DNA from 3 places in the Neobacillus sp. NPDC097160 genome. Region 2 is predicted to be linked to each of the others. Evidence: a T-box and tRNA genes for the amino acid it is inferred to sense, from the RefSeq annotation. Region 2 holds a T-box; the other regions hold tRNA genes.
What was found. A T-box is a leader RNA that pairs with one kind of tRNA and senses whether it is charged. The one in region 2 lies ahead of argS (arginine--tRNA ligase), so its partner is inferred to be a tRNA-Arg.
Positions count from the first base shown of each region.

Region 1: it encodes a tRNA-Arg, which carries the amino acid that the T-box ahead of argS (arginine--tRNA ligase) is inferred to sense. The anticodon was not compared.
Region 3: it encodes a tRNA-Arg, which carries the amino acid that the T-box ahead of argS (arginine--tRNA ligase) is inferred to sense. The anticodon was not compared.

Region 1 is NZ_JBIWDU010000020.1:80,148-90,911, reverse strand. It holds gene mutS (DNA mismatch repair protein MutS) at 1-946, opposite strand, end outside; gene ACIQXV_RS24380 (YwaF family protein) at 1,200-1,940, shown strand; tRNA gene ACIQXV_RS24375 (tRNA-Arg) at 2,152-2,225, shown strand; gene ACIQXV_RS24370 (zinc-dependent alcohol dehydrogenase) at 2,525-3,664, shown strand; partial or broken gene ACIQXV_RS24365 (ATP-binding protein) at 4,048-4,128, opposite strand; gene ACIQXV_RS24360 (spore germination protein) at 4,748-6,370, shown strand; gene ACIQXV_RS24355 (Ger(x)C family spore germination protein) at 6,384-7,589, shown strand; gene ACIQXV_RS24350 (hypothetical protein) at 7,595-7,816, shown strand; gene ACIQXV_RS24345 (GerAB/ArcD/ProY family transporter) at 7,853-8,956, shown strand; gene ACIQXV_RS24340 (IS3 family transposase) at 9,208-9,429, opposite strand; gene ACIQXV_RS24335 (IS3 family transposase) at 9,525-10,067, opposite strand; gene ACIQXV_RS24330 (transposase) at 10,085-10,402, opposite strand; gene ACIQXV_RS24325 (hypothetical protein) at 10,549-10,761, opposite strand.
Region 2 is NZ_JBIWDU010000016.1:124,256-135,019, forward strand. It holds gene ACIQXV_RS21595 (ABC transporter ATP-binding protein) at 239-1,216, shown strand; gene ACIQXV_RS21600 (ABC transporter permease) at 1,213-2,016, shown strand; gene ACIQXV_RS21605 (ABC transporter permease) at 2,023-2,805, shown strand; gene ACIQXV_RS21610 (TetR/AcrR family transcriptional regulator) at 3,522-4,094, shown strand; gene ACIQXV_RS21615 (alpha/beta-type small acid-soluble spore protein) at 4,155-4,409, opposite strand; T-box leader at 4,512-4,724, shown strand; gene argS (arginine--tRNA ligase) at 4,847-6,541, shown strand; gene ACIQXV_RS21625 (DinB family protein) at 6,612-7,073, shown strand; gene ACIQXV_RS21630 (NupC/NupG family nucleoside CNT transporter) at 7,356-8,537, shown strand; gene uptA (undecaprenyl phosphate transporter UptA) at 8,577-9,170, opposite strand; gene ACIQXV_RS21640 (FtsW/RodA/SpoVE family cell cycle protein) at 9,275-10,462, opposite strand.
Region 3 is NZ_JBIWDU010000014.1:97,703-108,466, reverse strand. It holds gene gpmI (2,3-bisphosphoglycerate-independent phosphoglycerate mutase) at 1-477, opposite strand, end outside; gene tpiA (triose-phosphate isomerase) at 470-1,231, opposite strand; gene ACIQXV_RS19700 (phosphoglycerate kinase) at 1,378-2,562, opposite strand; gene gap (type I glyceraldehyde-3-phosphate dehydrogenase) at 2,690-3,697, opposite strand; gene ACIQXV_RS19690 (sugar-binding transcriptional regulator) at 3,751-4,773, opposite strand; gene ACIQXV_RS19685 (glutaredoxin family protein) at 4,907-5,164, opposite strand; gene rpoN (RNA polymerase factor sigma-54) at 5,180-6,502, opposite strand; gene ACIQXV_RS19675 (acyltransferase) at 6,721-7,752, opposite strand; tRNA gene ACIQXV_RS19670 (tRNA-Arg) at 7,901-7,972, opposite strand; gene clpP (ATP-dependent Clp endopeptidase proteolytic subunit ClpP) at 8,178-8,783, shown strand; gene ACIQXV_RS19660 (HPr family phosphocarrier protein) at 8,920-9,177, opposite strand; gene whiA (DNA-binding protein WhiA) at 9,229-10,188, opposite strand; gene ACIQXV_RS19650 (gluconeogenesis factor YvcK family protein) at 10,237-10,764, opposite strand, start outside.

The DNA of each region.
Region 1 (10,764 bases), on a different contig from region 2:
CAATAGTTTGACGATGCTCAATTTCAGCCTGATTGATTAACGGCCGGTCAATCCAGTGCTTTAACATCCGTCCACCCATGGCTGTCATCGTCTCATCCATAAGCCATAATAATGATCCTTTTTTCCCTTTAGAACGGATCGTCTCGGTTAATTCCAGATTGCGCTTTGAATAATAATCAATTTTCATATATTGATGAATTTGATAGGTCGTAACCGGTTGGAGATGGTCAAGACTTCTTTTCTGCGACCGGTATAAATAGTTAAACAGCCTTGCTGTTGTTTGCTTTAATTTATCTTGATTCAGATCTTCGATCAGATGGGAAAAGTTCATATCTATCGAACTATTATCCTCAAACGAAATCGCTAGGACATCACGTTCGCGCATTTTCTTTTGAAGATCACCGTCAAAGCTGCTTGCGACAACTACTTCTTTAGCACTTAAAACCGACAGTTCATTTAATACATCATCAAAATTACTTGAAAGCAGGGTTACACGACTTTCACCAGTTGAAATGTCGTTATAAGCAAATCCGTAGGTTTGATCGTCAAATAATGTAATCGAGGCAATATAGTTGTTCTCTTTATCGTTTAACCCCTTGCCATCCATCACTGTTCCCGGTGTGATCAATTGGACAACTTCGCGTTTCACCATGCCTTTTGTTTGTTTTGCGTCTTCCATTTGCTCACAAATCGCCACTTTGTATCCTTTTGAAACAAGCTGTTCAATATAGTTCGGCGCGGCATGGTAGGGAACACCGCACATCGGAATCCGATCCTCTGAACCACCATCGCGGCTTGTTAAGGTTATCTCTAATTCTTGTGATGCTTTTACGGCATCCTCAAAAAACATTTCATAAAAATCACCTAAGCGAAAAAATAAAAAGGCATCTTGATAGTCTGCCTTAACGGTTAAATATTGCTGTATCATCGGCGTATAAGCAGCCATAATGACCTCCACTGTTAAATTCATTTCGAATATCTTCGACAAACTATTATATCACATAACAAAGGTCTCGGGCACTCGTCGAATATCTTCCAAATTAAAGGGATTTATTAGTGAAGTAATTGAAAATAAGTAATATAGGGATGAGGATGTCGACAATTGTGGACATCCTCATGTTTTTGCCAATAAACCACGAAATATTCTGATTTAACCAACATTCAAAGCATGTTAAGATTTAACAAAGGATGGTGAATGTATGGGCTGGTTTGGACGCAGTTACAAAAACTATGATTTTGAAATGTTTTCCATCAGTCACTTTGTTATTATATCCATCTGTTTAGTAGTTTCGGCTTTACTATTTTTCTATAGAGAGAAATTAAAAGATGAGAAATGGCGAGCTGCGGAAATTGGGGTTGCGATATCGTTACTAATGGCAGAAACAACTTATCATTTTTGGATGATGCTTAATGGCAGCTGGAATGTTAGTCATGCCATTCCTCTGGAATTGTGCAGCATCAGCCTGATTTTAACCATAATTTTATTACTCACAAGGAAAAAAATTATATATGAGATTTTATTATTTACCGCATTACTGGGAGCATCCCAGGCATTGATTACTCCATTACTAAATTATGACTTCCCACATTTTCGATTTTTTCACTTCTTTTATACCCATTTAATGATTATCTGGGTGCCGCTTTATTTTACTTGGGCAAAGGGCTACCGGCCAACCATTTGGTCTGTCCTAAAATTATTTGTCTTTTTAAATGTATTAATGCCGATTATTATGTTTATCAATAAGCTTGTGGGTGGAAATTATATGTTCCTAATTCACAAACCTGACAGCGCAAGTTTGCTGGATGTTCTTGGGCCCTACCCTTGGTATATTTTATCGATGGAAGGCTTATTAATTGGTCTGAGCTTAATCGTATGGGTCATTTTCCGGGAAAAGGCTGCAATAAAAAAAGAAGTGTCAAGAAACTTACCAATCCAATAATTACATCTTTTTATTGACCTTTCTCGATAAACTAATTATAATAATAAACGTTCCATTCAATTGGATAAGTGTCCCAATAGCTCAGCACGCTCGAATATACTTCAATGAATTTTCTTCAGCGTACTGATCGAAACACTTCTTGATTATTCTTTCTGAGATCAGGACGGGATTATCTTATTGTGTGAGCTTGATTAATTTTTATAGTTTTCTTGTCCCAATAGCTCAGCAGGATAGAGCAACAGTTTCCTAAACTGTAGGTCGGAGGTTCGAATCCTCTTTGGGACGTAATGTATAATCCCTCAAATCGTTGGTACATAAGCGATTGGGGGATTTTTTATTTTTACAGATGCAAAATTAATGCAAAATTATTTTGAGTTCAAAAATCCCTTCGACTTATTACACAAACAAAAAACGCCCATCACTGGACGTCAAAAAATGTTTTAAGGTAATAAGCCACCGTCATGATCCACTTTTTCAATGTACATGTATTATTAGAATAATTTTAAATCTGATTCAAACTAAGAATTTAAAGGTAGATATATAAACATACTAGGTAGTGTATTTTATTTCTAGGAGGTTTATTTATGAAAGCAGTTACCTTTCAAAGTGCAATGAATATGCAAGTTAAAGAGGTACCAGATCCGGCTATTGAAAAAAACGATGATATAATTGTCCGTATTACCTCAACAGCCATATGTGGCTCTGATCTTCATATATATCAAGGAGCAATTAAAGCTGAAAAAGACTATGTTGTCGGTCATGAACCAATGGGAATAGTTGAAGAAGTAGGATCCGAAGTAACAAAAGTGAAAAAAGGAGACCGAGTAGTATTACCTTTCAATATTGCTTGTGGATACTGTTTTTACTGTGAAAATGAAATGGAAAGCCAATGCGATAGCTCTAACCGCAATCCACATGTAGACACAGGCGGATATTTCGGATTTACTGAACGATATGGGAATTATCTTGGAGGTCAAGCTGAATTATTGCGTGTACCATACGCGAATTTTATCCCATTTGTTGTACCAGAATCTTGTGAACTGGAAGATGAAGCATTATTGTTTATGTCTGATGTCCTTCCGACTGCCTATTGGAGCGTGGATAATTCAGGTGTGAAAAATGGTGATACGGTAGTAGTCCTCGGTTGTGGTCCTGTTGGGTTAATGGCACAAAAATTTGCTTGGATGAAAGGAGCTAAACGTGTCATTGCGATTGATCAACTCCCTTACAGACTAAACCATGCAAAAAAAATGAACAATGTTGAAATATTTGATTTGACCAAACAAAAGGATATTGGTTTATATATAAAAGAAATTACTCAAGGTGGAGCAGATGTTATCATTGATGCAGTTGGAATGGATGGAAAAAAAACACCTATTGAAGCAATTGAGCAAAAAATGAAGCTAATTGGTGGAACAATAAGCCCAATTAAAATCGGTATGGATGCCGTGCGAAAATTTGGAACGATGCAGTTAACAGGAGTTTACGGCTCCAAATACAACCAGTTTCCTCTTGGGGATATATGGGAAAGAAATGTAACGATAAAAATGGGACAAGCACCAGTTATCCACTTTATGCCTATGTTGTTCGAAAAGATCACAAAAGGCGAGTTCGACCCAACGGAAATTATTACTCATAAAGTTCCTCTTGACCAGGCAAGTGAAGCATATAATAAGTTTTATAATCATGAAGATGAATGCATTAAATTCATTTTAAAACCATAATACAATATTCATTAGTAGAGTAACCTAGCAATTCAAAGGAACAATGACTACTGAACAATAGAATCATCCTCCCTTTTACCACCAAAGGCTCGTAGTCTGTGCGACTATGAGCCAATAATTTCTGTATATCCTTTCAGTGTTATATCCTCATCATTACAACAATTAACACAATATGGCATAATGTCTTCGGGAAACTGTACAAAGGCAGCAAACTCGGAACCACAAAAGTCACACCAGTAGATGGTTATTTGCTTAGACATACTGCTTTCTCCTCCTGTTGTTTACGATTAATTCTATCCTCAACCTTTTCGGGCAACTTGGTGATAAATCTCGAATAACCATCTTTACATTTTAAATAATTCATTGCGTGGTAAGGTTTCATAATTCAATGCTTGTTCCTTATAGGCTTCCGCCATACCGCTCAATTTCATTTCGATTAATTTACTTAATGTTTGTTCATTCATCATTTATCCGTTCCCCCGTAATAAGAAGCTCCACGAGTAAAGCCATAATTATTTTTGCTGATTTTTGTTTTCCGTTTCAATTCTTGCTAAGCATCATTCTTGTTATTGTTCTTCAGTATTGTTTGAATACTTTTGACCGTCGGTCTTTGATGTGTTGGGATGTCCGAGAAAAGGATAAAGAAATTCCATGTAGACAACTTAATCATTCATGCCAAAAAATGTTGAAATTGCAAATGCAGAAAATGTTAAAATTAATGAAGTAAAACACATAGAAACTAAGGATGATCGAAAGGAAGACCATTTTCCAAGGAGAGACCCCTGGGGATTTTTTTGGGGCTGGCATTCAGGGGAAAAAGTAAATTCAGAAAAAGATTCTGAATAGTACGATTAAAATAAATGCAAGGAATGATCCTAAACTGGGTCATTCCCTTTTATTAAACCCCTGATTTTTATAAGGATTACATTTGACTAAGAAAACTGTTTTAAGATCGGCTCGTTCATAGCATTACACCTAAATGTTGGGAAAGAAAAAGCAGATACATAATATACGAAGAAACGGTAATTCTAATACTGGATAATAACTTACATCTTTTGTATTTGTTGTGGAGGTTTTCTTCAAATGGAATATATTCGAAAATGGTGGCTACGAAAGTTGCTTGGTAACCCCAATCAACATTCTCAAACTGCTAACTTAAATGGGCAAAAAAAAAAGATACTGCACAATCAATTGGAAGCAAATGTTGATTGGATCGTCCGAAAGTTTGGAAACAGTACGGATCTAGTAGTTAGAAAATTCGAAATAGGCGAGAGAGAGACACAGCATGCAGCTATTTTGTATATCGATGGTATATCCGATTCCAAATCTGTGCTCGAATCTTTTTTAAAGCTGTTGAATGAACATACTTATCTACAAATTCTTAATACACCGTTCGATGTCGAAAAATTTATGAATCGGCTTGTCGTTCCTGTTGGATCAGTAAAAAAGGAGAGCGACCTCGACTTGCTTTTAACAGCAATTGTTTCGGGAGACACGGTGATCTTGTTTCAGGGATTAGAGCAAGCGTTTGTTGCAAGTACCAGACAATGGAAGGAGAGAAGCATTGAGGAGCCTATCAGTGAACCGGTCGTCCGGGGACCGAGAGATGGTTTCACTGAAACCTTAAGGACGAACACATCCCTATTGCGTAAAAGAATTAAAAACCCAAATTTATGGATGGAAACATTGCAAATCGGCAGAGCTACCAAAACTGATGTTGCAATCATGTATATACGTGACATTGCTAACCCAAAGATTGTTGATGAGGTCTTGAATCGGTTGAAGGCAATCGATATCGACAGCATCTTAGAAAGCGGTTATATACAAGAAATGATAACCGATAGGACAATCACAGTATTTCCATTAATCTATAACTCGGAAAGGCCTGATGTGATCTCAGCGGAAATATTAGAAGGAAGAGTTGCCATTCTCGTCGATGGGACCCCAACTGCCCTCATTGCGCCTGCTGTGTTTGTACAATTTTTACAGGCTTCAGAGGATTACTATCAAAATTGGGATTTTGCCACGTTTATTCGTATGGTCCGTTATGGCAGCTTAGGGATTACACTGCTGGCTCCTGCGCTTTACATTGCGATTACAAATTACCATCAGGAAATACTTCCTCCTAAGCTTCTGCTCAGCTTGGCTGCTGCCCGAGAAGGAGTTCCGTTTCCAGCATTTATTGAGGCGACAATGATGGAACTGATTTTTGAACTATTAAGGGAAGCAAGTGTTCGAATGCCAAGAACAGTTGGATCTGCCATCTCAATCGTGGGAACACTTGTGATCGGACAATCTGCTGTCCAAGCAGGACTTGTATCCCCTGCAATGGTGATTATCGTTTCATTAACAGCCATTTCTAATTTCGCGATTCCATCTTATAGTATGTCCACTTCATTCCGTATGCTTAGATTTTTTATCATGTGGCTGGCTGCTTCCTTAGGCATTTTTGGCATCCTGCTTGGGTTGTTCATTATCGTCTTCCATTTATGCAGCCTTCAGTCGTTTGGGCTTCCATATATGAGTGCTTTTGCACCATTCCATATAAAAGATCAAAAAGATGTCATCCTTCGAGTGCCCCGCTGGTTAATGGTGACAAGACCCCATTTTAACAAAAATCGAAATTACATTAGAGTCGATTCAAATATGGAAGCTGCAAAAGCTAACAAAAAATCATCCATGAAGAATGAACAGGATCCTAAATAAAGGGGGCTTTCCCATGGGTGAAAAGCTAGGGAAATGGATTTTGATTTTTACCCTGCTTATTCTTCTTACCGGATGCTGGAATCGCAGGGAGTTAAATGAATTATCAATTGCGGTGGCACTAGGACTAGATGAGGCGGAGGATGGACAAATTGTCGTCTCTGTTCAACTAGTCAATCCAACAGAAATTGCGACAACGGATTCTGGAGGATCAGGCAGATCGCCCGTAACCACGTATCGTATTCAAGGGCGTTCCATATTCGAATCAATTCGAGAATTAACATTAGAGGTAAATCGAAAGGTGTATTTCTCGCACCTCCGCATGGTGGTAATCGGTGAACAGTTATCAAAAAAAGGGGTTATTGATTTACTAGATTTTTTATCGAGAGATCACGAATTTAGAACGGATTACTTCATCGTAATTGCCAAGGACGAAAGAGCAGAGAATATTTTGAATGTCTTGACGCCTCAAGAAAAAATCCCTGCTTCCAAATTATATGAGTCTCTCGAAAAGGCTGAAGAATCGTGGGCATCCACAAGTAGAGTGACTCTTGATATGTTAATTGACGACTTGTCTAGTGAAGGAAAAAGTCCGATTTTAACCGGTGTCATGATAAAAGGTTCAAACAATAAAGGAAAAGATCTAGATAACATTAAAGTTTCCCAAGTTCCAACCACCCTGAAATATAATGGTCTAGCAGTTTTTAAAAGAGACAAGTTGGTGGGATGGCTGAATGAAAATGAAAGCAAAGGATATAATTACACCCAAGGAAACGTTAAAAGTACAGTGGAAAAGATCAATTGCCAAAACGGTGATATGGACGTAGAGATAATTAGCTCAAGATCGAAGATTAAAGGGGCATTGACACAGAGTGGTGATCCATCGATTCACATAGATATATACGCCGAAGGTAATATTGGAGATCTGTCTTGCAATATCGATATTTCAGATCCTTCTTCCATACCAAAGATAGAAACAATGACAGAGAGTAAAATTAAGGAGATGATCCTTGATGCGGTACGTGAGTCGCAGACTGAGTATAAAACGGATATTTTCGGTTTCGGTGATGTTCTTCGCAGGGGTCATCCTAAAAAGTGGAAACGATGGAAACAAAACTGGGATTCAAGGTATTCTGACCTGAGTGTTGACGTAAACGTTGATGTTAAAATTCAACGAATCGGAACAATTAACCAATCCGTCCGATCAAGATTAAGGAAGTGAGTCTAATGTGGTTCATCATTACATCCATTGCTGTTGGAATCCTCACTGTATTGCTTGAACTACCTAAGTTGATAAAACAAAGACAAATCAAGGAAGCAATAATGTTCAGCTTTCTCATCGTTTTCTCCATTACCCTTTATGTTTTACAAAAGATGATTATTCCTATCCCGAATCTGTTAAAACTGATTCAAGAATTCTATGAACGGATTGGATTAACATTAAAATAAGAGGGAAGATGCGCAAGTGGAAGGGGCTTAATCTTCGTGAAACTAAATCATACAATCGGTGTACATCAATTTACGGTCCTAGTCATCTTTTTTGGTGTAGGCACATCCATCTTGATCGCACCAGCATCGCTTGCCGCTGATGCGAAACAGGATGCATGGATATCATCCATTATCGGCTTTGCTCTTGGGGTGTTCCAACTTGCGATCTATATAGCATTAGCCAACCGCTTCCCTCAAAAAACACTCATTGAGGTAAACGAGCTTGTTTTCGGTAAATGGGTTGGGAAGATCTTTTCTTTCTTTTATATCTCTTTTTTTTTCGTATTATGTGTAGGATTGCTCGGAGATATTGGCAATTTTTTGACGACAGAGGTGCTACCAGAAACGCCAATCGATTTTATTATGGCTTCTTTACTTGTGGTGGTCATTTTTGCCACTCGTTTAGGACTGGTAGTAATCGCCCGTGGAGCAGAAATTTTTTTCCCATGGGTGATATTTATGTTCGGACTGTTGGTGCTTATGCTGGTCCCTCAAATTGAATTAAGAAAAATCCAACCCGTCCTAGAAAACGGTTTCCTTCCCGTTTTGAAAGCTGCATTCCCTTTTACAAGCCTTCAAGAGTTTGTGGTTATGATGATGCTTTATCCATTCGTGATAAAGTCCCAAAAAACAGCTAAAGCCTTTTACTTTGGATATACATTTTCTGGCGTTGTACTGATTATTATCATGCTTTTATGCATTTTGGTATTAGGTCCGGGGTTAACCGCCGAAAACATTTACCCAAGCTTTTCACTTGCAAAGAAAGTTAATATAGCAAACTTTTTTGAACGTGTCGAGGTCATAATCGGCGGTCTCTGGTTTATTACAATCACCTTTAAATTAATTATAACATTTTATGCAACTTTACTTGGAACAAGTCAACTGCTTCGATTTAAATCCTATGAATTTATGACTGTACCTGTAGCCATTTTTTTAATTGTCACTGTTTTAACTTCATATACAAATATCGTTTTTGTGATGGATTTTTTAGATCGGGTTTGGCCGTCATACGCATATACCTTTCTGATCATTCTTCCTCTTTTGACATTGATCATGGCTTGGATAGGAAAGAAGAAATTACAATGTGACACTTTTGCATAGAGAGGTTTAAGAGACATCTTTTCCTGAAACTGTAGGTCGGAGGTTAAATTCCTCCCCGTGACGCTAAAAAATCCCTGCAATCTGAACATATCCCTGTCAAGTAGACAGTAATAAAAATAACCACCCTTCTTCAGCAGCTTACAGGGTAGTTGATTGAGGGTGCACTGTCAAGGAAAGCACTTGACAGCACCCCCTCAATCAACTGAATGGTCTGTAAGCTGAAGAAGGAGACAATTTAATCCATTTGTCTTCTAAGCAATCTTGGTCACTCTGTATTCCACAGGACTAAGATTGCTTAATCTTTTCTGGTAACGATTATGATTATAAAAATAAATATATCGATTAATTGCCTCAATTACTTCCTCATCTATTTTAAACGAATGAAGGTACATGACTTCTGATTTTAAATGCCCAAAGAAGTTTTCCATACTGGCATTGTCTAAACAGTTTCCTTTTCTGGACATACTAGGAATAATCTTATGCTTTTTAAGAAGTTTATGGTATTGGCGGGATGTGTATTGGAAACCTAGGTCACTGTGGAGAGTGACCCCTTTCGTATCTTGCTTTTTTATGCCTCTTTTACTGTATCAGAAACCAATTTTAAATCATTAGATTTACTGATCTTATAAGCTACAATTTCATTATTGTATAGATCCTTTATAACAGATAGGTATAATCGTTTTTGGTTAAACATTAAGTAAGTAATATCTGTAGTCCATTTTTGATTCAATTCTGTCGCATTAAAATCACGATTCAGAATGTTTGGAACAACAATATTTTCAGAACCTTTCTTGTAATTGCCCTTTTTCTGTCTAATTTTCGCCTTAATTCCAAGTTCCTTCATTAGTCGATAAACTCTTTTGTGATTAACCCTTATGCCATATTTACGGAAGAGCCATATTTTTATACGATAATAGCCATATATTCCATTCACTTCGTTATAACATTCAAGTATCAAGCCTTTGATATATTCATCTTCACGTTGTTTAGAGGTTATAATATCTTTTCTTTTTAACCATTTGTAATATCCGCCTTTAGACACTCCAGCAAGTTCACAGAGCTGCAGTACAGGATACTGGTTAGATAGGTCTTCTATTATTTTAAACAACATTTGCTTGTCCTTTTTCTTCACCTCCTTTGAAAAGCATGTAATTTTTTTAAAAACTCATTCTCCATTTTTAACTTCTGATTTTCCTCTTCTAACGAAAGTGGCTTAGAACTTGGTCTGCCCTTAAAAGGGGACTGCGAACTACCCCGACGATCTTTAAGTCCATCTAAGCCTAATTCGTTATAATTATTTACCCAACGACTAATGTATTTATGGTCATATACTCCAAGTTCCTTTGCGATACCAGTGTAGCTCATATCTTCCTCAATATATTTTTTTACTGCCATAAGTTTGAACTCAACTGAATAGTTTATGAATTTTTGTCCTTTTTTAGCCAAAATAAATCCCTCCTGTGTTAGCCAGTATGGGTTTTTTTCATACTGTCTACACAAAAGGGATAATATCAATCGCAAGGGTTTTTTTAATATCAAAATGTGACAGATACTAGCAGGGTCCCGGCCGCTTTGGCCTTAATTCGGACGACTTAGGAAGGAACATAAGCTACCGGTACTTCTTCAATGTCAATCAACGTGACTGTAAAAGGGTCAGCCCCTGCTACGATGGTCTTTTGTTTTACTAGTTCTTCTACTTCGATCGCGGCAGCTATATCCTTATGGAATACCTCTATAGCTTTTTTCCAGATCTCTGGAGGAATCGAATCAAGGCGAGATATGTCACAGTTTGGATGGTCAATCACTGC
Region 2 (10,764 bases):
TAAAAATCTTTATCTTATCTGATTCGGAACGAGGTCTATAGAACATACTCCACTACCTTTCAAACTTTTTACTAGTTCAAGTACATTTTATAAAAAAGTCATGCTACTTTTGGAATATATTAGTGAACAATTTGTTAACACCATTAATAAAATAATATTTAGAAGATTCTTGACACGTTTATAACCCGATGTTATTATTTTCCTCTGCGACTCAAAAAAGCGGGGAGGGAAACTACGATTGATTCAATTACAAGGTATTAGCAAATCCTATAAAATTGCCAAGCGCTCAACCGGTCTACGGCAGGCGGCAAAGTCATTATTTTACAGGGAGCATACGATTGTTGACGCCCTGAAGGACATTTCTTTTTCCATTAACCAAGGAGAAATCGTTGGCTATATCGGACCGAACGGGGCGGGTAAATCAACAACCATAAAAGTCATGAGCGGCATCCTGGTGCCTGACACCGGGAAGTGTACGATCATGGGGTATACACCCTGGAAAGACCGAACGCAGTATGTAAAAAATATTGGCGTCGTCTTCGGCCAGCGCTCTCAGCTCTGGTGGGATGTCCCAGTGATGGATTCATTCGAACTTCTCAAAGACATATATAAGGTTCCGCAACAAGACTATAAATCTACGATTGACCTGCTCATCGAAACTCTTGAACTACAAGAAATCGTCCATTCACCCGTCCGTCAATTAAGTCTAGGCCAGCGAATGCGCTGTGAGATTGCGGCTTCTCTCATTCACAATCCGACAATTTTATTTTTAGATGAGCCGACCATCGGGCTGGATGCTGTTTCAAAAATCGCCGTCCGTCAGTTTATCAAAACAATTAATCGAGAAAAAGGAGTTACTGTTATCCTAACAACGCACGATATGAATGATATTGAGGCATTAGCTGATAGGGTGATTTTAATTGGTAAGGGCAGCTTGTTATACGATGGCCATCTGGAGGAATTAAGGAAGCGATTCGGCAAGCATAAAACGATTACAGCGGATTATGGAAAAAATACAAACCCTATCCACATCCCTGGGGCCGCCACACTTTCGTGGACACCGGAACGTGTAGTGCTAAACATTGATACGGAACAGGTAAAAACCTCAGAGATCATTGCTCAATTATCCAACAAGGTCGAACTCTTAGATGTAACGGTCGAAACACAGCCAATTGAAGATATGATTGTTCAGCTTTATAAGGAGTACCAAATATGAGGGTGTATGGGTCGGTTTTAAAGCTGAGACTTTCAATGGGAATGCAATACCGTGCGGCGGCACTTGCTGGAGTGGCGACACAATTTTTCTGGGGATTTATCACAATTATGGTATTCGAGGCATTCTACGAATACACTGCCCAAACACAGCCGATTTCTTTAAGAGAAATCATCACTTACATATGGCTCCAGCAGGCCTTTCTTGTTTTCATTACGATGTGGTTTCGTGATAATGAGCTGGTTGAGTTAATTACAAGCGGAAATATTGCCTATGAGCTGTGCAGGCCTTGTGATCTTTATGGCTTTTGGTATGCGAAGCTTTTGGCGCAGCGGTTAGCTAGCGCTATATTACGCTGCTTTCCAATTTTAATCGTATCGTTTCTTTTGCCTAAACCCTATAACATGACTTTTCCACCTAGTTTAACTACCTTTCTATTATTTATAACGGCCTTACTTCTGGGCTTATTTCTGTTAGTAGCAATTTCGATGTTCTTATATATATCTGTATTTGTTACGATGTCACCGGCAGGATCCCTTTTACTTTTCTCTATCCTTGGTGAGTTTTTTGCCGGTTTAATTATTCCGGTTCCCTTGATGCCATTGTGGCTGCAAAAAATAGCGAATGTGCTGCCGTTCCGTTGGACAGCCGATTTTCCGTTCCGGGTCTATTCAGGCCATATCCCGCAGCATGAAGCTATGATCGGTATCCTCATACAGTTAGGGTATCTGCTTGTCCTCGTCTTATTAGGCCGATTTGCGCTTAACCGTGCAGTAGGAAAAGTTGTTGTCCAGGGAGGGTGATTCACATTGCGTCTTTATTATAAGTACTTGCTGATTCTGTTTAAATCACAAATGCAATATCGTATATCCTTTTGGCTGTTGACGATTGGTCAGTTTTTTATTCCTCTCACCATATTTGCCGGCCTGTATCTTTTATTTGAACGGTTTGGACAAATTAAAGGATGGGGGTTTTTTGAAGTGGCACTTTGCTTCGCGGTCATCCATATGGCCTTCAGCTTGAGTGAGTGTTTTGCCCGCGGGTTTGATGTGTTTTCAAGTTTAATTATTAAGGGGGAATTTGATCGGTTGCTCGTCAGACCGCGTAGTACCTTTATTCAAGTCCTTGGCTCAAAGTTCGAGTTTACTAGATTTGGCCGGCTACTCCAAAGTGTGATTGTTTTAATATGGGCTTTAAGCAATCTTCCCATCGAGTGGACTGTCATTAAAGCCATTACACTGGCCTTAATGATTATGAGTGGTGTGTTTATCTTTACCGGAATCTACATGCTTGCAGCTACCATGTGTTTTTGGACAGTTCAAGGCCTTGAAGTGGCGAATATTTTTACCGACGGCGGCAGGGAGATGGCACAATATCCGTTAAATATTTATCAAAAATGGGTAACCCGTTTCTTTACCTATGTGATTCCTTTTGGAACGGTAAATTATTTGCCGCTAAAGTATATTCTCGGAAAAATAACCGGAAACGACCTGACCCATATGCTGATGCCCGTTCTGGGGAGCTTGTTTATTCTTCCATGTTTTCTCGTCTGGCAAATTGGTGTCAGGCACTACCGGTCAACAGGGTCATAATTTTAGGAATCTGCAGCATTTCGTTTAATCAAACGATTAATTAGTGTAGCTCATTTAAAGTTGAAAATTAATCAAACAATTGATTAGTATATCATATTTAAAGTTATTGACAAAAATCCGCCCATTGGCATTCGATCATATCTATTATTTTAATTAATCAAACGATTAATTAGTATATCACTTAGAAATTTCCATTTTAATCAAACGATTAATTAGTATATCAGATTAGCGATTTTTCAATCCCGATGTTTGCTTGTAGCTGATTTGAAAAATATTTTTAAAGAATAGGTTTTTTAAGAACAGTGCCAGGCACTGTTCTTTTTAATCCTGCCATTTTAATCAAACGTTTGATTAGTTCGGTGGTATTCGAATTAAAGTTAATCAAACGATTGATTACCTATCCCATTAAAGAATGATTTTGCAAAATATTAATGGTTTTTCGCCAGTTTTTTTCGAATGCTCCCAACCGCCCAAAGCAGCAGTGGGATTCCCGCCATGTTGATCGGTAGAGCATAATACACCCAATAGGTTTTCATATAGCCAAAAGTGTAAGAGGAATTTGGATAGAATAGGGTTAAAGCGAAAAAGAATAGTGCTGTAATCCAAATCAATTTCCGCCAATTCAGGGAAAATTGAAACAGAGGACAGGCTGTGCTATAGTGAGATTAATTAGATTGACCGAAAAACTAAATTAGTCATTGAGGAGGGTGATGCGAATGGCACCCGACAGAAGAAAGATGATTGTGGAAGCCGCTACAAAGTCATTTTCATTATTTGGCTTTAAGGCGACGACCATGGATCAGGTTGCGAAGCTTGCCAATGTAGGAAAAGGGACCATTTATACTTTTTTTAAAAAAAAGGAAGAATTATTTGAAGAAATTATTTCTTCGTTAGTGAAAGAAATGATCCTAGAGGCAGATGCTGCCATCCAGCCGGATTTACCGTTCACGGAAAATGTCCATCGTGCCTTATACCGCTTATTAGAATTTCGCTCCCAGCATCAGCTTATGATTAAGCTTGTCCAGGAAGAAGCCGACATGGGAACATTGGCTGTTTCGGAAATGCTGCAGCATGTCGAGAACGAAATTATTGCCTATTTAAAGCAAAAAATTGAGACAGCCATTACTAAAGGTGCAATCCCGGCGATCAACCCTGAAATCACAAGCTTTCTATTGTTAAAAATGTATATTGCCCTTGTTTCTGATTGGGAAAGAAACCACGAACCTCTGAGTTCTGAGCAGATCGCTGAAATTATGAAGGTATTTCTTTTGAAGGGGCTGCCTAGGTAATAAATGAGAAAAGACTTGTGCAATTTGCTGCACAAGACTTTTCTCATTTTTAGTTCTTCATTACTGCCTTTTACTTAAGTTTTCCTGTGCCATTTTCACAAGCTCTCGGACCATGCTGCCGCCGAGCCTGCCGCCGACTTTTCCGGCCTGCTCGGATGTGAGCTGGCCGTTATACCCGTTTTTCAAAGGAACACCTACCTCCTCGGCAGCTTCAAATTTCGCAGCCTCAGGGGTCGCAGATTGAACGACTTTCGCTTTTAGTGCATCCAATCCTCTGCGTGCTTCCGGGACAAGTATTTTATTTCTTTTGGCCATTAAAATTCCTCCTTTGATAGTAGGATTTCCTTAATAAAAAAATAATCAACAATGACTGGATAAATCCTTATCTTTCCAGTATAATAACTGATAATCAAACCAGAAAAATCAATGAAAAAGAGAGTAGTTATCTGGAAAGTGAAAGCGAGTCAGGGGCGGTGTGAGCCTGATACGGAGCAGATAACGAAGCGCACTTTTGAGATGCTAACCTGAACCAAGTAGGGTACGCCGGAGTATGCTCCGTTATAAAATTAAGCCGGTTCTTTTTGAACAATTAGAGTGGTACCGCGGGATTATCAAACTCTCGTCTCTTTATATAAGAGGCGGGAGTTTTTTGTTTTTTGTGGAAAAGGGACGGAGCGCCGCATTAATGCGTCAGTTCAGCCCGTCAAAAGTTAGATAGTGATCATTTTTTTAAAAAAAGGAGGTCTATAAAAATGAATTTTAAAAAGGAACTGGCAGCCATTCTCTTTGAGTTGCTTGACCAGGAACTGACAACAGCGGAACTTGAACTAATGATTGAGAAACCAAAAAACGCCGAGCATGGTGACTTAGCCTTTCCGTGTTTCACATTGGCAAAGCTAAAAAGAAAATCACCTAATCTGATTGCCAAAGACCTAACCGAAAAGATTCAAACGCCACTATTTGAAAAGGTTGAAGTAGTAGGTGCCTACTTAAATATCTTTTTAAATAAAAAGCTGGTTTCGGAACAACTCGTCAACAGCATTATCGATCAAAAAGGCCTTTTTGGTACCCACGAATTTGGGAACGGCGGCCATGTCACGATCGACATGTCGTCACCAAATATCGCTAAGCCATTTTCAATGGGGCATTTGCGTTCGACTGTAATCGGGAACTCCATCGCACTGATCACAGAAAAATGCGGTTATAAGCCCATTAAAATTAACCATTTGGGCGACTGGGGCACCCAATTCGGGAAGTTAATTACCGCCTATAAACTATGGGGCGATCCCGAAAAAGTAAAACAAAATCCCATTAAGGAGTTACTCGCACTTTATATTAAGTTCCATGAAGTAGCAGAAACTGATCCAACACTCGAGGATCAGGGGCGCAGCTGGTTTAAACGATTGGAAGATGGCGACGCGGAAGCACTAAGCCTGTGGCAATGGTTCCGCGATGAATCGCTAAAAGAGTTTTCGAGAATTTATAAGTTAATGAATGTCGAATTTGATTCCTATGCAGGTGAAGCGTTTTATAATGACAAAATGGATCGCATCGTTAAGCTGCTAGAGGAGAAACAGCTACTGGTAGAATCCGATCAGGCAATGGTGGTCGAGTTAGCCGAGGAAGGGCTGCCGCCGTGCTTGATTAAGAAATCTGATGGCGCAACACTTTACGCCACACGTGATTTAGCAGCTGCCCTCTACAGAAAAGAAAACTATCACTTTGTTCATTCTTTATACGTGGTCGGCCATGAGCAAAGCCTACATTTTAAACAATTAATTGCCGTATTAGGAAAAATGGGTTACGAATGGGCAAAGAATATGGTGCATGTTCCATTTGGCATGATGTTAAAAGACGGTAAAAAGATGTCGACCCGTAAAGGAAAAGTCGTCCTCTTAGAAGAAGTATTAAATGAATCCATTGCAATGGCACACCACAATATCGAGGAGAAGAATCCAAATCTGGCAAACAAAGATGCAGTGGCGAAACAGGTGGGAGTGGGAGCGGTAATTTTCCATGACTTAAAGAACAACCGGATGAACGATATTGAATTTTCCCTAGAGGAAATGCTTCGTTTTGAAGGGGAAACAGGGCCGTATGTTCAGTACACCTTTGCCCGGGCTTGTTCGATTTTAAGAAAAGCGAATTGGCAGGCAGGTTTACAAGCTGAAACCTATACGAATTCTTGGGAAAAAGAATGGAAGGTGGCTAGCTTGCTTATGGAATTCGCACCTTCGATTAAAAGAGCTTGTGAGAACTTCGACCCTTCGCAGGTGGCCAAATATATTGTCGACCTTGCCCAAGCCTTTAATAAATATTACGCCGAAGTAAAAGTTCTAGAAGAAAACGAAGAGCGGGAGGCACGCTTGGCACTTGTTTACAGTGTAACTGCCGTGCTTAAAGAAGGCTTGCGTCTGTTAGGAATTGAAGCGCCAGAAGAAATGTAAAAGTGTTCATTTACTAATTACCTGATTTTGGTATAAAATATAGCTATGAAGTGAGAGGAGGCTAAAATAAATGAGTGAACTATTATTTAAGAGTCTTGAGTTAACAAGGAGCTTTTTAATTAAAAACGTGGAATCTTTAGACGAGGCAATTGTTGATATCCAGCCTCAAGGTTTTAATAACACGATCCACTGGCATGTGGGGCATGTGTTAACTGTAGCAGAGCAATTTATGTTTGGCTTTCCAAAAAAGTCGACCAACTTGCCTGCAAATTATATGGAATTTTTCGCAACACGTACGAAGCCGGCTGATTGGCAGGGCGATGTTCCATCCATTCAGGAATTGACAGCACAGTTAAAAGAGCAAATAAAAAGAATCAAGGAAATACCGGGGGAAAGCTTTAACGAAAAGTTGAAAACTCCGTTCCTAGGGCAAGAAACCTTTGGTGAACTTGCGAACTTTGCCGTTTTTCACGAGTCCCTTCATTTAGGTCAAATACAGGCGATGAAACGCGTCATCGAAGCGGCCAAGTAAGATACTGTTGTTAATTAGAATTTTTGCAAAATAAGATGCGAAGGTATGGAGTAAAATCTCCATGCCTTTTTATTATGAAGAAAAAAAGTGGATGATTCGATGGCAATAAGGAAAAAATAAAAGTTAGACGATAGTGAATAACCTGAATTTTACCACTTCCATGCAAAAGGTTGACACGAGTAAGAAGCAATCTTATAATCAAAATTACGTTTGAAAACGCTGTCGTTTTTTGTCGAATAATTTACATCATAGAAATTACATCATCTGATAGGAGAGAATGTTTTGAAATATATTTTGTTTTTGGCGGCATTGGTTGTGATCTTTTTTCTTGCCTTTATTGTAAGTAAAAATAAAAAAGGGATCAAGTTGAAGCCAATCGCTATCATGCTCGTTTTGCAGCTAGTATTTGCCTTTGTCCTGCTTAATACAGGGGTAGGCCTTGTGATTATTAGAGGAATATCAGGGATGTTTGAACATATTCTGGCATATGCAGCAGATGGGGTTAACTTTGTATTCGGCGGAATCGCGAATAAAGGAGCAGGGCCTTTCTTCTTAAACGTGCTGATGCCGATTGTCTTTATTTCCGTATTAATTGGAATTGCCCAGTATATAAAGGTTCTTCCGATTATTATCCGCTTCCTCGGTTTAGTTTTAAGTAAGATAAATGGTCTAGGGAAATTAGAGTCTTATAATGCAGTAGCATCTGCGGTCTTTGGTCAGTCTGAGGTGTTTATTTCGGTAAAAAAACAGCTTCCATACCTTCCTGAACATCGCTTGTATACGTTGTGTACTTCTGCAATGTCCACGGTGTCGGCATCGATTTTAGGGGCCTACATGACCATGATTGAACCAAAATATGTCATCACCGCACTTGTGTTAAACCTATTTGGCGGCTTTATTATTGCAAATATCATTAATCCTTATGTGGTAACAGAACAAGAGGATATAATTGAAATTCAAGAAGGAGAAAAACAATCCTTTTTTGAAATGCTTGGAGAGTATATTTTAGATGGTTTCAAAGTAGCTATTATCGTTGGGGCAATGTTAATCGGTTTTGTGGCCCTAATCAGCATGATTAATCATTTGTTTGCAGCCGCTTTCGGCATCAGCTTCCAAATGGCGCTTGGTTATGTGTTTGCACCACTGGCCTTTGTTATTGGCGTTCCCGCTTCAGAAGTTGTCGATGCCGGAACGATTATGGCAACAAAATTGTTATCAAACGAGTTCGTGGCTATGATGGATTTAGCAAAAATTACAGATACGTTGTCGAGCAGAACAGTTGGAATCGTTTCTGTATTCCTTGTTTCTTTTGCTAACTTTTCGTCAATTGGAATTATCACCGGCGCCGTGAAAGGCTTAAACGAGAAGAAGGGAAACCTAGTGGCAAAGTTTGGGCTTAAATTGCTTTTTGGTGCCACACTTGTAAGTTTATTAACCGCCGCAATTACAAGCGTAATGCTGTAATAATAAATACGAATGGAATACAAAAACCACCGAATCAATTTAGTCGGTGGTTTTCTTTGTTTTTTTAATTAAAAAGTAGATTACTCCCAAAACAACAGCTGCAATGATGATTGGTAGTATATAGGGCTGGGCGTATTCTTTTACATGTGACCAGTTTTTGCCCAACACCTTTCCTAAATAGATGAAGAGAATGGACCAAGGCAAAACGGCTGCCACAGTGTAAAGGGTAAATTTGGTTGCTGACATTTTGGCAATCCCGGCAGGAATGGAAATGGCATGCCTCACAACAGGTATGAACCTTGCAGAGAAAATTACACCGGCACCATATTTTTCAAACCAGTGCTCAGCGACATCAATATGACTCTTTTTAATCAGTACGTACTTTCCGTATTTCTCCAAAAATGGACGGCCGCCATAATAACCGGCCCAATATAAAAATAGCTGGGCAATCGTTCCTCCAATTGTACCGGCAATGACGGCTCCGGCAAAATTGAGATGTCCTTGTGAAATCATGTACCCGCCATAGCCTAAAACAATTTCACTTGGGATGATCTCTATCATTAATCCAAGGGCAATACCGAGGTATCCTAACTGTGATAAAAATTCCAAAATTGAGTTGATAAATTGTGCCATAGTTCACCTTCGCTTATGTAAATAATTGAGTCCAACCTATAATAGTGTATACCACTTTATCAGATATTCAAATTAATATGGTAGAAATGGACAAAGAATTCCTATTAGGCCTGTAACGAGTTCTCCGATGAAAACAAATATGTTTTATGGTGGTATCGGATACTGTATACAAGTCCCATTGCAAACATATTCCCCATGAGCGAGCTGCCGCCATAGCTGATAAATGGGAGTGGGATGCCGGTAATCGGCAGCACTTGAATCGTCATGCCAATATTTTGGAAGACGTGAAAGGTTATCACACTAATAATGCCTGTACAGACATAGGTATTAAAAGGATCTTTGGTGTCTAAAGAAGTCTTGATTAAATGATAAATGAGCAGAAAAAAGAGTCCAACGACGATACTGCCGCCAACGAAGCCATACTCCTCACCAATCACACTAAAAATGAAATCTGTATGGGCTTCCGGGATATAAACCTCACGATGGCCAAAACCTTTTCCGGTTATAAGTCCCGAGCCAATCGCGCTTAACGATTTTAACAAGTGGTAGCTAGAGCTTGTTGCATGACTATGGGGATCGAGCCAGGCATAAATTCGGTTAAACTGATAGGTTTGCACATGGAGATATTTTTCAAGAAATTCGGGCTTGATCAAAACAAGATAGAATATAAGAGCTGCAAAGGACGCGCCTGCACTGTATATAGGGATAATGATTTTCCACGAAATCCCGGAAATTAAGATAAGCCCTGTTAATATCGATAAGATGACGAGCGCTGTTCCAAGATCCGGCTGAAGCATAATTAACCCAAGCGGCACGGCTGTCGTTATTCCTAATTTTATAAGTAAAAGAAAGTCTGTTTTTAACGTTTTTTCTAAATGCTTTTCTTGGTGACTGGTAATGAGCCGGCTTAAGGCCAGGATCAAAAAGGTTTTCACAAATTCTGACGGCTGAATTTGCCCGATTCCTCTAATGACAAACCAGCTTTTTGCCCCGTTTCTTACAGGAGCAATGGATTCAGGTGCAACGTAAACGGCAATAAGTAAGATCAGACCGAAGCCATATAAATACCAGGAAAGCCGTTTATATTGATAGCCGTCGATAAAGATGGAAACGGAGATAATTGCGGCACCAATCACATACCAAAAAACCTGCATGATCAAAAAATTCGTCGTGCCGTATTGCCCCGATGCTTGTGCACTATAAATGGCCGCACAGCTGACTAAGAAAAAAAGAAATAATAATAATGTTAACGTCCAATCAAATCGATCGTCATTTTTCTTGTATTTATCCATTGGCCACACCCAAATTTTCTCTATAATGATCTTTCATGCTAGCAGAGAAAAGGTCCGCTAACAACGCTTATTCAGGGAAAATATTACATCCCTCCCTTTATATAACGATTCCATGAATGAAAGGTTTCATTTAATTAATAAATATTATTGATCTTCGAAAACTAAGATAAGAAGTATAAATTTTGACTTTGAGAATTGTCCAGCTCCAGCGCCCTTGCGGCTAGTGTCCTTCGCTCTCCGCCCTACGATAAGTCAAACACGAATGCGCCTCCGGCTCTTCGTGTTTCCTTTATCTCAGTTGG
Region 3 (10,764 bases), on a different contig from region 2:
TGTTTTCGGACCGACATCACGGCCATCAAGAAACGCATGCACATATACCTTTTCCACGCCTTCTTCTTTTGCCAGCTTTAGAAGCGCAAACATGTGTTGAATATGACTGTGAACGCCACCGTCTGACAGTAAGCCGAATAAGTGAAGAGCAGTGCCTTGTTTTTTCACATGCTCCATTGCCCCTGTGAAGGTTTCATTTTTTTCAAATTCACCTTCACGGATGGCGATGTTCACTCGGGTTAAGCTTTGGTAAACAATCCGGCCGGCACCGATGTTCAAGTGTCCAACTTCTGAGTTACCCATTTGGCCTTCAGGAAGACCGACTGCCTCACCGGAAGCTGTTAAATGGGAGTGAGGAAAGGTGCTCCAGAAACGGTCGAAGTTTGGCTTTTTCGATTGTGCGACCGCATTCCCTTTTGTCTCGCCCCTGCATCCGAAACCATCGAGGATGATGAGGGCAACTGGAGATTTACTCATACTGACCTGCCTCCAGTAGCTTTAAAAATGATTGTGCTTCAAGGCTTGCTCCGCCTACTAATGCACCATCAATATCCGGTTGTGCCATGTATTCTTTAATGTTTTCCGGTTTCACGCTGCCGCCGTACTGAATTCTTACGGCCTCCGCTACATCTTGCGAGAATTGCTGTGCCACAACTTGACGGATGTGAGCACAAACGTCATTAGCATCTTGAGATGTTGACGATTTGCCTGTTCCAATGGCCCAAATTGGCTCATAGGCAATAACCGTTTGTTTTACTTGATCGTCTGTTAATCCTGCAAGTGCTTTAGCAATCTGGTCACCAACTAATTGATTGGTTTCACCATTTTCACGCTGCTCTAGTGTTTCACCGCAGCAAACGATTGGAGTAATATTATATTTAAACGCTGCAAGCGTCTTTTGGTTGACAGATTCATCTGTTTCATTGAACATTTCACGGCGTTCGGAGTGTCCAATAATGACATATTGAACTCCAAGGTCAGCGAGTGCTTTCGGGCTAATTTCCCCTGTAAACGCTCCTGATTCTTCAAAGTGCATGTTTTGAGCACCAATTTTCACTTCGGTTCCTTGTGCTGTTTCTACAAGACTTTGTAAAAATAAAGCTGGTGCGCAAATGACAGATTCCATTGTGTCAGAGGCAGGTACAAGTCCTTTTACTTCTTCCGCAAAGCTTTTTGCTTCCGCTAATGTTTTGTTCATTTTCCAGTTACCTGCAATGATCGGTTTACGCATGGGTGGCACATCCTTTCTTGGAAAAAGTAATTTGTTTATATCTTGGTGAATTTTGTTCATATTTTTTAAAAATTGTTCATATCCTACAGAAGTTTGTTCATATATTGAAAAATTTGTTCATATTGAGTAAAAATTTGTCTATAAAATTATTTATCGTTCAATGCTACGACGCCTGGCAGTGCTTTGCCTTCCATAAACTCAAGGGAAGCGCCGCCGCCTGTGGAAATGTGACTCATTTTTTCGGCCAAGCCAAACTTTTCAACTGCTGCTGCTGAGTCGCCGCCGCCAATAACTGAATATGTACCTTCTGCTTCGGCAAGTGCTTCAGCAACGGCTTTTGTACCGCCGGCAAATTTATCAATTTCGAACACGCCCATTGGTCCATTCCAAATAACCAATTTTGATTTTTGAATGACATCACGGTAAATTTCCGCTGTTTTTGGTCCGATATCGAGTGCTTCCCAATCAGCTGGAATTTCTTCGATTGCCACTACTTTAGAGTTTGCATCTGCTGAGAAATCATCCGCAACAATTACATCCACTGGCATGTAGAAATTAACGCCCTTTGCCTTTGCTTTTTCAATGAAGGAATTCGCAAGGTCAATCTTGTCTGCTTCAAGCAAGGATTTACCGACTTCATGTCCTTGAGCTTTAACAAAGGTATAAGCAAGTCCACCGCCAATAATCAAGTTATCGACTAATTCTAACAGATTTTCTATAACACCAATCTTATCCTTTACCTTCGCACCACCGATGATCGCTGTAAAAGGACGCTCTGGATTGGATAATGCTTTCCCAAGTACGTCGAGTTCTTTTTCCATTAAAAAGCCGGATACAGCCGGAAGATTGTTGGCAATTCCTTCTGTTGACGCATGGGCACGGTGTGCTGCACCAAATGCATCATTCACATACACATCTGCAAGCTCAGCGAATGCTTTTGCGAGTTCAGGATCATTCTTTTCTTCACCAGGATAGAAGCGGACATTTTCAAGTAAAAGCACATCGCCTTCACTCATCGTGCTAATCACAGCTTTAACCGAATCGCCGTATGCTTCGTCAACCTTTTTCACGTCTTTTCCAAGAAGCTCAGCAAGTCTTACGCCAACAGGAGTTAAACGCATTTCTTCGACTACTTTTCCTTTTGGACGGCCGAAATGGCTTGCCAAAATAACCTTTGCACCTTGATCCATTAAATATTGAATGGTTGGCAATGCTGCTCGAATTCGCGTTTCATCCGTAATTTTTCCATCTTGCATTGGAACGTTAAAATCCACTCGGCAAAATACGCGTTTCCCTTTCACATCGATATCCTTCAGTGTTTTCTTGTTCATGTAAAGGACCTCCTCAAGTATTGGCTGATGAAAATTACAGTAAAAAAGGAGGGGGAATCCTCCCCGCTCCCCTTTGGAATACCATTAACAATTATATATGTTTTCTTATTGGAAATTCAATCCAATCTTATAGTCCTTTTGAAGCGATGTAATCAACAAGGTCAACTACACGGTTAGAGTAACCAACTTCGTTATCGTACCAAGAAAGTACTTTTACCATGTTGCCTTCAAGAACCATTGTTGATAATGCATCAATTGTAGAAGAAACTGTTGCACCGTTGTAGTCACTTGAAACTAATGGAAGTTCGCTGTATGCTAAAATGCCTTTTAATGGGCCTTCAGCAGCTGCTTTTAATGCTGCATTAATTTCTTCAGCTGTTACGTCTTTTTCCAATTCAGCAACTAGGTCAACAATTGAAACGTTTGGAGTTGGAACACGCATTGCCATACCATTTAATTTACCTTTAAGTTCAGGTAGAACTAAAGAAACTGCTTTTGCTGCACCAGTTGAAGTTGGGATCATGTTTTCTGCTGCTGCACGTGCACGACGGTAGTCCTTGTGTGGCAAGTCAAGGATTTGTTGGTCATTTGTATATGAGTGAACAGTTGTCATCATACCGCGTTTGATTCCGAATGTATCGTTTAATACTTTTGCAAACGGCGCTAAGCAGTTTGTTGTACAAGAAGCGTTTGAAAGTACGTGGTGGTTGTTTGCATCATATTTGTCTTCGTTAACACCCATAACGATTGTGATATCTTCGTTGTTTGCCGGTGCAGAGATAATAACCTTTTTTGCACCTGCTTCAAGGTGTTTCGCTGCATCTTCGCGCTTTGTGAAACGGCCAGTTGATTCAACAACCACGTCAACACCTAGGTCGCCCCAGCCAAGTTGTGCAGGATCGCGTTCAGCGATAACCTTTACTTTGTGTCCGCCAACAACTAGATATTCGCCGTCAACTGTTACGTCTTCTGCAAGAGTTCCGTGAACAGTATCATATTTTAAAAGGTGTGCAAGCATGTTTGCATCAGTTAAGTCATTAATTGCTACGATTTCCACATTGCTATTGTTTAAAGCCGCACGAAATACGTTACGACCAATACGTCCAAATCCGTTAATACCAACTTTTACTGCCATGATAAAATTCCTCCTTTTAATAGGTAAAGATATAAATTTTTTTTAAAAAGGATTTACCCTTTCAATAACCGTTTTGCCACACCTTCATCCGTTATTAAAATCGTCGATGCCGGTGCTTGTTTAAAGTATGCCTTGATTGCCTTTGCCTTTGATGCCCCGCCTGCCACCGCAATGACATTTGGGATATTGGCAAGGTCTTCGAGCTGAAGTCCAATGGTTGATACCTTATGGACAATCTCGCCCTCTTCGGAAAAATAATAGCCAAAAGCTTCGCCGACAGCCTTCCCATTCTCTAGCCTTTGCTTCGTTTCTGGGTTGGATTTCCGCCGCTTAGCCATTGTGATAGCATCCCCAATTCCGTGGATAACCATGCTAGCTGATTTAATCAGCTCTAAAACCTCATGGATCTCAGGCTCTTTAATCAAGGATTCGTAAATTTCTGAACTGACCTGATCGGGCACGTAGAAAACGCGATATTTAGAATCCGTATTTTTTGCCATATTCGAGCAAATTGTATTCGCTTGATTGGTGACATCCTCACCAACCCCGCCGCGTGCCGGAACAAAAAGTAACTCATTATTGTGATGATTGGGTGATAATCTTTCTGCAACTGCAGCCATGGTTGAACCACCAGTAACAGCGATAATATTTTTTCCGACTAAAAGCTTTTTCATGCAATTCGCACAAGCCCTGCCTAACTCACCTTTGACCAATGGTGATTCATCACTATCTCCGGGTACAATGATTACTTTCTTAATGCCAAGCCGGTGCTTTAATTCCAGCTCCATCACATCAATACCCTTTAATTCACGCATTAAACCTTCCAAATCTTCGAGTAAATTTTTCCCTTCCAAGGTTAAACTCATTCCCACATTGTTTGCGTAAATAAGATTTTGCTCTTTGAGGAAGTCTACTTCACTACGAAGGATTCTTTCGGTGAAGCCAAGGCTCACGGCCAGACTCCTTCTGCCTACCGGCTGCATAAATCCTATATATCTTAGGATGGTATATCGTTTTTGCAGGACCTGAAGGAGATCGGGTAATAATCTTTTTTGAATATCGATAAATGACTGCATGGATTGCATGCTCCTTTATTCTATGTAGTTGGTCTTAAAATGTCCACCATAGACAAATTATGTCCCACCTACACTAAAAAAAATCACCCCTTGTACATTTTTTATTGTATCAGGAGTGTAAATCTATTTCAACTCATTTGATTCGGTTTTTTTCTTGCAAACGGTTACTTATGGCAAATTTGTCAATAAAGCCAAATCCGACTTCTTCCCCGTCAAAATGGACAACCGGAATCATCAATCCATAGCGTTCGGTTAAGTCATCGCTTGTTTCGATATCAATTTCTTCGAGCCCGAAATTCCATTCCTGTTTCAGCTCTTCGAGGGCGGCTTTTGCTTTATCACATAATGGGCAGCGATTCCGTGTATATAATGTGATTGTTGTTTGTGTCATCGTTCTATTCCTTTCTTAGTTAAACCTTTTTCGTTTGGATGAAGACGGGATTCCCAGCTGATCGCGGTACTTAGCAATTGTCCGCCTTGAGACAACTATACCCTCCGTCATCTTTAATTGTTCCACTATTTCCTGATCTGATAATGGCTTTTCCTTGTTTTCTTGTTCTATTAATTTACTAATCACATTTTTCACTTGAGTAGAAGAGGTATTTTCATCAGCCGAAGTAGTCTGAATCGTACTCGTGAAAAACGTTTTTAAGGCAAAGGTCCCTGTGGGCGTTTGCACATATTTTTCGCGGACTGCCCGGCTGACAGTTGATTCATGAATATCAAGTTCAGCAGCGACTTCCTTCATCGTCATTGGTACTAAATATTGCGTCCCTTTTTGAAAAAATGCCGGTTGCTTTTCAACGATTTTAGCAACGACCCTTGTAAGTGTCTCTTTTCTCTGTTCAATACTTTTTAGAATCCATTGATAGTCCTGAACCTTATCCTGCAAAAAGCGACTGACTTGCTGGTCCTGGTCTTTGAATTTTTTAAAATATTGCTCATTAAAGCTGATCCTTGGCAAGGAATCATCAAACATCCGGACTGTCAGGCCATCTGTTGAGTGCTCCACGATCGCATCTGGAATAATATACGTTGTGGTTTCTCTACCTAACATGGCCCCTGGCTTTGGATTAAGCAATAGAATTTGGTCAAACACATCTTGAATGTCCTTTAAGGATACCTTTAATTCCTTGGCAATTTGCTTCCATTTCTTTTCGGCAAACGGGACAAAAAAGTTGGAGAGAATATTCTGTGCCAGTTCATTATTTGGATTTTCATAATACATTTGCATCAAAAGGCACTCCTGAAGGTTCCTTGCGCCGATTCCAGCCGGTTCAAGCGTTTGAATCACCGCTAAACAATCATCCACTAATTCTTCGGTTACCCGCAGGTTTTCGGTGATTTCACCAAGGTCCCCAAGAAAGTAACCGTTTTCATCAAGATTTTGTATAAGATGACGGATCACTCGTAACTGCTCCGCCGATAAATTTGTTACTTTTAATTGTGAAATTAAATGGTCCTCAAGGGAAAATGGTTTGTCAGCGATTTGTTCAATCCAGTCCTTTTCCGCTTTTTGATGTTTCCGCCGACTGCGGTCAATAAGGGGATTCATCGGCTTAACATTGGAATTTTCAATCTGCATTAGGGGATTTTCCAGCGCCTTATCTTCTAAAAAAGCAGCCAGCTCCTGGGCCGAGTATTGCAATAAAGCAATGGCCTGCGACAATTCCTGTGTCATCGTTAATTTTAACGTCTGCTGCTGCCATAAACCTGCCTTTAAGTTCATCAGTATCCCCCCTTTTTTCTATTTTACACGAAGAAGGATAAATGGGGTATGGAAAAAAATAAAAACCCCCTGTTTGCAGGAAACAGGAGGCATTTGTGACGCGCTCGGAGGGAAGCGAACCCCCATTTTAAGAACCGGAATCTTACGTGCTATCCGTTGCACCAATTTCGTATTCTAAAACTTTATATTTCAAATTATTCCTATATTTTTCACATTCATTACGGAACTAATTTTTTTACAAGCGGGATTTTTTTTAGAATTAAAGTCAAAACGGTACTCAAGATAACTGTAATCAGGAGATTAATGGGAAGCGCAATAATAGGATGAAAGTGTGCACCAACTTGAGGATATACTTTCCATAAAAAGTTGTTCATTAACCAAAAGTGGAAAATATAAATCCCTAAACTAGCTTGGTTGATCCCACGAAGCAAGAGTGGAAGTGGCTGTACACTTTCTTGAAAATGATATCTAAACCATACGAATATTCCTATAGTAAAAAGAAGTACGGTCGGCGAAAAGTAAGAGTACCAATTTTCGTTGAGTATACCATTTCCTTTTAGGGTGTAATAATACGTACCCCAAAACGTACCGATAAATCCTAAACATGCACCAATGTAAGAAATGACTCTCCATCGTTTTGGAACTTCAAAATGTGATAAAAAATAGCCTAATAGAAAATAACCTACATAGTCTGTTACAAAAAACAATTCAATAGAAAAGCGAACTCCAATCAAAAAGTCAGACAACCTTGTTGCTACGGATGCGTAAAGCCAAAGTAGTAAAAAGTATTGAATATGCTGCTTACTAGCTTGCCTTACAAAAATCTGTAAAAGCGGTGTAATAAGATAGATTCCTACAATCATATACAAGAACCATAGATGATAACTAATACCATTGGTAATAAATAGTTTAATACCACTTTTAATTGAAGCAGGGAAATATCCTATATATGCTCCGTATATATAAAAAAATATACTCCAGACAATAAAGGGGATTACCACCTTACTGGCACGTTTTTTTAGAAACTCTGTCAATGTTAACATTCTTTGGTCTTGCAACAGTAAAGCACCACTAATCATTACAAAACCAGGAACGGACCAACGTGATAAAGTCTCAAACAAGTTCGCCTCTAACCAGCTTATGTGTTGACCTGGCTGTATTTTGCTTACAGAACCTGCTGTCACGTGAATCGTAACAACTGCGATAGTTGCTAGGACACGTAGCCAGTCTAAGTACACCAATCGTTTCAAGAATTATCCCCCTAACATTTTTATCCTGATTCATCTTTAGTAGAGAAATTTGCAGTAACTTGTAAACCTATATACTAGGTTTCAAAAGTAATAAATCATTAAAAATACCTTACGCTTTTAAAAAAAGCATAAGGCACTATAATTGGGACGCGCTCGGAGGGAATCGAACCCCCATTTTAAGAACCGGAATCTTACGTGCTATCCGTTGCACCACGAGCGCTAAATTGTTGCGACTTATATATTATATGCCAGATTCGTAAACTTTGCAAGTGAATTGTAGGTTTAAAATCAAGTGAAATGGTTATGATGGATTAGGGAGAAGTTGTCGAGGAATTTTAAAGTCAAATTGTTTGACCTTTATTGACCATCAGTGTATGATTACATTACATAAGTTATTACCTTTTCCATTCAAAGGAGGAAGAAAAATGAATTTGATTCCTACAGTTATTGAACAAACAAACCGCGGCGAACGTGCCTATGACATTTATTCTCGTCTGTTAAAAGACCGGATTATTATGCTTGGCAGCGCCATTGATGACAATGTTGCCAATAGCATTGTAGCACAATTATTATTTTTAGAGGCGGAAAATCCTGAAAAAGATATTACGATTTACATCAATAGTCCAGGCGGAAGCATCACAGCCGGGATGGCAATTTACGATACAATGCAATTTATTAAATCAAATGTTTCAACTGTTTGTATCGGTATGGCTGCTTCCATGGGCGCTTTCTTACTTGCTGCAGGGGAAAAAGGCAAGCGTTATGCATTGCCAAATGCGGAAGTTATGATCCACCAGCCACTAGGCGGTGCACAAGGACAAGCAACGGAAATCGAGATTGCAGCAAAGCGTATTCTTTTCCTTCGTGAAAAATTAAATGGCATCCTATCAGAACGCACTGGCCAGCCGCTTGAAGTGATTCAACGCGATACAGACCGCGACAACTTCATGACTGCTGAACGAGCAAAGGAATACGGTCTAATTGACAGCATCATTACTCGCAACCCTATTGAAACAAAAGATAAAAAGTAATTTCATGAGCAATCGGCTTCCGGCCGGTTGCTTTTTTCTTTAGGATTTTTTTTTGTGACCCAAGCAACTCTATTTTCCCATCCGCAGGCACAATAAAAGGGTTCAGCCTCAAAATGCAAGCTGAACCCTCCTTAAATTAATGTTCTTTTTCAATAAAATCTGTTAACGCATTGATGGCTCTGTCTTCATCGTCGCCGTCAGCGATAATATTAATCACGACTCCCGAGCCAACTGCAAGGCTCATTAATCCCATGATGCTTTTGGCATTGACTTTTTTGCCATCTTTCTCTAGAAAAATATCAGCCGAAAAACGGTTTGCTTCCTGTACAAAAAGTGCTGCTGGTCGTGCTTGAAGACCCGTTTTCAATTTTACTTCTACTTGTTTCGCCAACATTATACAATTCCTCCTCATGTTAATCTATATGCATATAACTAATTCACTATTTCACAAACTTCCATGTTTTGATGCCATTTCTCCGGCACGCAGTTTCTCGGCGATCTCATCAATTTTTCGTAAACGATGATTAATTCCTGACTTGCTGATGGTTCCTCCGGAGACCATTTCTCCTAATTCTTTAAGGGTAACATCAGGGTATTGGACACGGAGTTCGGCAATTTCCCTTAGCTTATCGGGCAAAATCTGCAAGCCCACGGTTGCATCGATGAAGCGGATGTTTTCTACCTGCCTGATGGAAGCACCTATCGTTTTATTGAGATTGGCGGTTTCACAATTAACCAGCCGGTTAACGGAGTTTCGCATATCCCTAACAATCCGGACGTCCTCAAAGCGGAGCAGGGCATTATGGGCACCGACAATATTGAGAAACTCGGTAATTTTCTCAGCTTCCTTTAAATAAGTAATAAAGCCTTTTTTACGCTCTAGTGTTTTACTGTTAAGATCAAATGTATTCATCAATTCGCATAAAGAGTCATTATGTTCTTTATAAAGCGAAGAAATTTCCAAATGATAGGAAGATGTTTCCGGGTTATTTACAGAGCCCCCGGCAAGAAAGGCGCCGCGTAAATAAGAACGCTTACAACACTTCTTCTTTATCAGGCCAGGTGAAATATCATGAATAATGGTAAATCCCTCACCCAAAATTTTTGTATCCTCAAGAATTTCCTTTGCCTGCTGGGATAAACGAACGATATAGACGTTGTTTTTCTTCAGGCGCATTTTTTTTCGAACTAAGAGTTCAACTTGTACTTGATAGCTCTTTTTTAACAATGTATAAATTCTTCTGGCAATCGCAGCATTTTCGGTTTGAATATCAACCACTAACTTACGATTAGAAAAGGAAAGGGAACCGTTCATGCGAATCAACGCGGAAAGCTCAGATTGAATGCAGCATGTTTTCACTTCCAAGTTCGTTAATTCCTTTTTCGTCTCCGAAGCGAAAGACATCTCCCTCACTCCTTTATAAAAAGCACTATTTTAACGTTGCAATACTATCTACGCTTCATACCGCTTTTTGGTTTCATCTATTAGCAAATTATATAAAATTTTTGCCACCTTTTTCGGATCGTGCCTTAGTGCGCCGTTTTCCTGATAGGCAATATCCGCATGCACCACTTCGAGCCCTAGCTCAAAAAGCTGCGGCAAATCGTATAGAACCGGGTCTGCCAGTTCCTCATTATAGCGAAGCTGAATGTGCTGCGGAATTTCTTCGTTATTCACGAGGATTGTATTCACAAAGGCACAGCTCATATGCTCATAAATCGCCTTCACATGGTCGCTCGCGGTATAGCCATGGGTTTCCCCTGCCTGCGTCATGAGGTTGCAGATATACACCTTTTTTGCACGGGAACGGCACACCTCATCCCCTAACCTTGGTACGAGCAGATTGGGCAGGATGCTCGTATACAAGCTCCCAGGGCCAATAATAATTAAGTCTGCCTGCCGAATGGCTTGAATTGTCTCCGGCAAGGGACGAATCGTACTTTTGGATGTTAAATAAACTCGTTTAATTTTTTTCCCTGA